DNA from 2 places in the Sporosarcina pasadenensis genome. Region 1 is predicted to be linked to the other one. Evidence: a T-box and tRNA genes for the amino acid it is inferred to sense, from the RefSeq annotation. Region 1 holds a T-box; the other holds one or more tRNA genes.
What was found. A T-box is a leader RNA that pairs with one kind of tRNA and senses whether it is charged. The one in region 1 lies ahead of serS (serine--tRNA ligase), so its partner is inferred to be a tRNA-Ser.
Positions count from the first base shown of each region.

Region 2: it encodes a tRNA-Ser, which carries the amino acid that the T-box ahead of serS (serine--tRNA ligase) is inferred to sense. The anticodon was not compared.

Region 1 covers NZ_JBFEGM010000023.1:5,633-8,808, forward strand. Annotated here, with positions in the region: gene pdxS (pyridoxal 5'-phosphate synthase lyase subunit PdxS) at 1-832, shown strand, start outside; gene AB1K89_RS17940 (NUDIX hydrolase) at 920-1,507, shown strand; T-box leader at 1,529-1,740, shown strand; gene serS (serine--tRNA ligase) at 1,957-3,176, shown strand, end outside.
Region 2 covers NZ_JBFEGM010000004.1:123,284-126,459, forward strand. Annotated here, with positions in the region: gene recQ (DNA helicase RecQ) at 1-1,179, opposite strand, end outside; tRNA gene AB1K89_RS07525 (tRNA-Ser) at 1,725-1,812, opposite strand; gene pssA (CDP-diacylglycerol--serine O-phosphatidyltransferase) at 1,898-2,431, opposite strand; gene asd (archaetidylserine decarboxylase) at 2,499-3,176, shown strand, end outside.

The DNA.
Region 1 (3,176 bases):
TGGCGGCGTCATTATGGATGTTATCAACGCGGAGCAGGCAAAAGTGGCAGAGGCAGCGGGTGCAGTTGCCGTCATGGCGCTTGAGCGTGTCCCTTCGGACATTAGGGCAGCCGGCGGTGTCGCACGTATGGCGGATCCGCGCATTGTGGAAGAAGTTCAAAAAGCGGTTTCGATTCCGGTCATGGCAAAAGTGCGAATCGGACACATTTCAGAAGCGCGTATACTAGAAGCGATGGGTGTCGACTTCATAGATGAAAGTGAAGTGTTGACCCCAGCGGATGATGAGTTCCATTTATTGAAGAGCGATTATAGAGTGCCATTTGTCTGTGGTGCACGCAATCTCGGTGAAGCGGCGCGCCGTCTCGGAGAAGGGGCGAAGATGCTTCGTACGAAAGGCGAGCCGGGAACGGGCAATATCGTTGAAGCGGTCCGTCATCTTCGCCAAGTGAATGCGCAAGTGAATCAAATCGTTCATATGAATAATGATGAATTGATGGTGGCGGCGAGAGATCTAGCTGCACCTTATGATGTATTGCTTGCGATTCGTGAGACGAAACGTCTACCGGTTACCAATTACGCGGCAGGCGGTGTAGCGACTCCTGCGGATGCAGCGCTCATGATGGAGCTCGGTGCTGACGGCGTATTCGTCGGATCCGGCATCTTCAAATCCGACAACCCGGAACGATTCGCGCGTGCAATTGTCATGGCGACGGAGGATTTCCGGAACTATGCATTAATCGGTGATTTATCCAAAGACATAGGTACGCCGATGAAAGGGCTGGAAATTAGTAAGCTGCCGGAAAGTGAATTGATGGCGGTGCGTGGAGTTTGAAAATGAAAGCCAGGGCATTTTACATGCTCTGGCCTTTGCCATTTATGCTTTTTTGCAATAAACTCAAAGGAGTCAGGAGGACTCAAGTTGGCAGAGCTTTTAAAAGTATTCGATGAAAATTATAAATACGTACATGATGAAACGAGAGGGACCATCCATAAGAAGGGTTTATGGCACGAGACATTCCATTGTTGGCTTGTGGATGATACGAACGTTTTTATTCAAAAAAGAAGCGCGACTAAAAAGGATTTCCCTAGCCTATATGATATTACAGCTGCGGGTCATTTGCTGGCGGATGAGGAAGTTATGGACGGGATTCGTGAAGTCGAGGAGGAGCTCGGCATTAAAGTGGACCCTTTCAAGCTAAAACAGATGGGTTTCGTTCGGGATGTCATCAAGTTGCCGGGGTTCATTGACAAGGAATTTGCAAATGTTTTCTTATATCATTCAACATTTGCGTTGGATGAATTTACATTGCAGCAAGAGGAAGTGGAAAGCATCCATTCCGTTTCGATAGAAGATTTGCAGGCACTCTTCACGGGAGAAGCGGAAACTATCACTTGCACGGAAGATACTTCCACAGATATCACGCTGGCCGACTTTGTTCCACATGAAACAGCATACTTTCAAGCGGTCGGAGAATTCTTGAGTCTTGCCAAAAGTGGCGGCATGTAGTAAAGTGATGTTAATTTCAAATAAAAGACGATGATGGGAAGCAGTAGCAAGCACGTTTTTCAAAGAGAGCCGGCGGGTGGTGCGAGCCGGTAAAGACACTTGTGAATCCGTCCCTGAGTAGCTGCGCTGAACGATAGTAGGCCTAGCCGGACATTGAACCGTTATTTCAAAGAGTGGATCAGCTATTTTGCTGGTCAATTTGGGTGGCAACGCGGGTAGTTCTCGTCCCTTGTATAGGGGATAGAGGGCTTTTTTTGTGTTTGCAATTATAATAACTGGCTCATCATCGTTATTAGAGTTAATCAGGATTGTAGCGAACGCCTTTACGAAGAAAGGCGTTTGCGAGTAAAAGCGAAGCGTTACGAGCAGGTTGAGTAATTCTATCGCGGAAATCCGGTTTTCAGTTCGTAGTAAATAATTGGAACACTAAAATCGAGGAGGAATCGGCTATGTTAGACATTAAATTGCTTCGTGCGAACTTCGATGAAGTGAAAGAGAAACTTACGAAGCGCGGGGAAGACTTGACGGATTTGGATAAGTTCGTCGGGCTGGATGAAAAACGGAGAGAACTGATTACGAAGGTGGAAGTGCTGAAGGCTGAACGCAATGAAGTTTCGCAAAGAGTGGCGGAAATGAAACGCAATAAGGAAAATGCGGATGACGTCATCGCGCGCATGCGTGAAGTCGGTGATGAAATCAAAACACTTGATGAGCAATTGCATCAAGTCGAAGAAGATTTGAATTACATCATGATGCGCATCCCGAATATCCCGCATGAGTCTGTTCCTGTCGGTGACAGCGAAGACGATAACGTCGAAATTCGTACATGGGGCGAGAAGCCGGAATTCGGTTTCGAACCAAAACCGCATTGGGAAATCGGCACGGATCTGAACTTGCTTGATTTTGAAAGAGCAGCAAAAGTGACGGGGAGCCGTTTCGTGTTCTACCGCGGGCTTGGCGCAAGACTGGAGCGGGCGTTGATCAACTTCATGCTCGATCTGCATATAGAAGAGCACGGCTATGAGGAAATGCTGCCGCCATATTTAGTGAACCGCACGAGCTTGACGGGTACAGGCCAGCTTCCGAAGTTCGAAGAGGATGCGTTCCTAATTGAGGAAGAGGATTATTTCTTAATTCCAACGTCTGAAGTTCCGGTGACGAACTATTACCGCGATGAAATCATCGACGGTGCTCAATTGCCGATTGCATATACGGCATACAGCACGAACTTCCGTTCAGAAGCTGGTTCTGCAGGCCGCGATACTCGCGGATTGATTCGCCAGCATCAGTTCAATAAAGTTGAGCTCGTCCGCTTTGTGAAGCCGGAAGAGTCGTATGATGAGTTGGAGAAGTTGACTGGGCATGCGGAGAAAGTATTGCAGTTGCTTGGACTTCCATACCGTGTCTTGAAAATGTGTACGGCAGACCTCGGTTTCACGGCTGCGAAGAAATACGACATCGAAGTATGGATTCCGACGCAAGACACATACCGCGAAATTTCTTCTTGTTCAAACTTCGAAGATTTCCAAGCGAGACGCGCTTCAATTCGTTTCCGCCGCGAACAAGGTGCGAAGCCTGAATTCGTTCATACGTTGAACGGAAGCGGTTTGGCAGTCGGGCGGACAGTTGCTGCCATCTTGGAAAATTTCCAGCAAGAGGACGGATCTGT
Region 2 (3,176 bases), on a different contig from region 1:
CTTCTCTCCGAAATAAGAAATGATGAATTTCTGTAGGCATGACTCTGTATGGCAGTAGTCGATCATCGACTGCAGCTTCTCAAGCTCTGCTGGAATCCGATGCTGATCTTGCGATTGGTCAATGAGGAATCGTTGTGTAATGACGTCCTGTGAGGAAAATAACAGGGTACATTCACTGTCTAACCCATCCCTACCCGCACGGCCTGCTTCCTGATAATAGCTTTCCATATTTTTCGGCATTTGGTAATGAATGACGTATCTAATATTACTTTTATCGATGCCCATCCCGAATGCATTCGTCGCCACCATGACAGTTGCCTCATCCATGAGGAACCGGTCCTGCTCCCCTTGCCGAACAACATCCGAAAGTCCCGCATGGTATTTCGCGGCAGCAACTCCACTTCGTTCAAGCGTTGCATGAATCTGGTCGACCGCTTTTCGTGTGGCGGCGTAAATAATTCCCGCTTCCCCTTCATTTTTTTTAACATAATCTTTGACGAACTTGTCCCTATCCTGTCCTTTAATGACTGAAAAGGTGAGATTGCTCCTCTCAAAGCCCGTCATTACTGTATGGTCGCTTTCAATATGCAATTGGTCGCATATATCATCCCGGACGGCAGGTGTTGCGGTTGCTGTCAATGCCAATACGACCGGTTTCCTATCAAATGAAGATATGACTTTATTCAACATCCGGTAACTCGGTCTAAAATCATGTCCCCATTGAGAAATACAGTGCGCCTCATCAATCGCGATCATCGGGATATCCATTTTGCTTATTTGCTGAATGAAGGAAGGGGATTCGAAGCGTTCCGGGGCTACGTAGAGCAGGCGGTACATTCCCTCCATTGCATTTTCAACCGTTCCGAAGTATTCCTCTGTCGACAAAGTGCTATTGATGTATGCTGCCGGTATGCCAATTTGATGTAGAGCATCCACTTGGTCCTTCATCAAGGAAATCAACGGAGATACGACTAAGACCGTTCCTTCCATAACCAATGCAGGAACTTGATAGCAAATGGATTTTCCGCCACCAGTCGGCATGACGCAGAGCGTATCTTTTCCGTCAAGCACATTTCGTATGGCTTGTTCCTGACCTGTACGGAATGAAGGAAAGCCAAAATAGGAAGATAATACGGAAGTTATTTTTTCGATCGGAATCACCTCTTTATAATCAATCAAAGAAAAAAGCACCTCGTTTCGGCGCTTTTCCCATCTTTCTTACTCCAGTAGCATCCGTTCTTCATCGCGGCTATGTATATCATTGACAACTAATAGTGTAAAAACCGTCGGATGAGATATTCCGTTTTACGAAATTCAATGACCAATTCTGTCTTGCTGGCAATGCCGGTCCAGACCTGACATGCCACTCATCCTTTTAAAATGATGCTTTCTTATAGAATAGCAGACATTTGGACAAGTCACCAATTGAAATACATTTACATATATCGTAACTGGATTTCCGCTTCAGGCGGACGCTTTCCGTGGGCGTCGACTCAGCCTCCTCACTGTGCTTCGCTTCGTTGCGGGGTCTTCAGCTGACGCTTTTCCCACTGGAGTCGCCGCCTTCCGCTACAATCCGGAAAGTCATAACATAGATAAAAAGAAAAATAAGCCCTACTCACCTCACAAGGGAGTACGACTTCAAAAAACACATAACTATTTATGCCAAAATGTATGCCACTACTTTTGAAAAGTCTGTCATACCAACGTTTGTATAGATAGTACGGAGACGAGAGGATTTGAACCCCCGCGGCGCGTGAACGCCCTAGCTGATTTCGAGTCAGCCCCCTTCAGCCTCTTGGGTACGTCTCCATTTTAGACAATTTAAATTATACTCGCCTAAAACGGAGATGTAAAGTTCATCATTGAGAAAATTACATTGTTCCCCCTCGGTCGTTTACACCTTTGCGATTCGGACATTGCTGATCATCGCCAAGCCAAGAAAGACCATGAAGATGACGAAAAACGGAGGGCCGATGTAAGGGCTCAAGAAATAAGACAGTGTTAACAATACGCCGGCCGCAGTGATCGGTACTCCGTAAAATGATCCATCAAACTCCTTGACGTTATAACGTGCAAGACGGATTGCCCCTGCGGCGATATAAAAAATAGTCGCGGCTATACCGACCCATAGCATGGAAGATAAATCGGTCATATAAATTAGAAGTGCCGGAGCTACTCCGAATGACACAATGTCGCTTAGCGAATCCAATTCCTTTCCAAACAGCGACTCGGATTGAAAGTGTCGTGCGACCAAACCGTCGAATCGGTCGAATAGGGCGGCAAGGAAAATGAAGACTAGACTCATATGACCAAGATCCCTTGCAATGAGAATAATTGCGATGATTCCGAAACTTAAGTTTGTAATTGTGATTGCATTCGCCAATTGGCCCTTTATTTTCGTATAATCTAAGTATCTGGATAAAAACATGACAATCCCTCCAGTTTTATATTCTTTCCAACTAGGTAACTATTTCAAAGCAAAGGAGACTGAAATAATGAAAAAGATGTTATTCAACCGTTTTGTCGAACTGAACGGGCATCCCGTATCTGCTGCCATATTAAAAACGATTGCAAGCTCACGTCTAAGCCGTAAGCTCATCAAACCGTTCTCAAGGACATATCGTATTAACGAGGGGGAAGCCGAATTCCCGATTGAACATTATGATAGCCTTCAATCTTATTTTACGCGCAATCTGAAAAAGGGTTCACGGCCAATCGACATGCGCGCCAATACGCTGATTTCCCCGGTCGATGGCGTCGTCACAGATTTCGGGACAATTGATATGAATCAGACGTTAATAATCAAGGACCATCTTTATAGTATAAAGCAGATATTGGGAGAAGAAAAGAGAGCAATTCCATTTAAAGGTGGATTCTTTTATGTTTTCTATCTCTCACCAAGCCATTATCACCATTTTCACTACCCCTATGACGGCGAGTTATTTTCCAGATACGCGCTCGGGACTACTTCTTTTCCGGTTAACGATCTTGGCTTGCGTTTGGGCAAACAGCCTTTTGCCACAAACTACCGGATCATTTCCGAACTTTCGACAGCCCATGGCCGGATGACGATGATCAAAGTAGGTGCATTGAATGTCAACAGCATTCATATAATGGACTCCTCCACAGTTTGCAAGAAAGGTGAAGAGTTCGGCTACTTCTCGTTTGGGTCG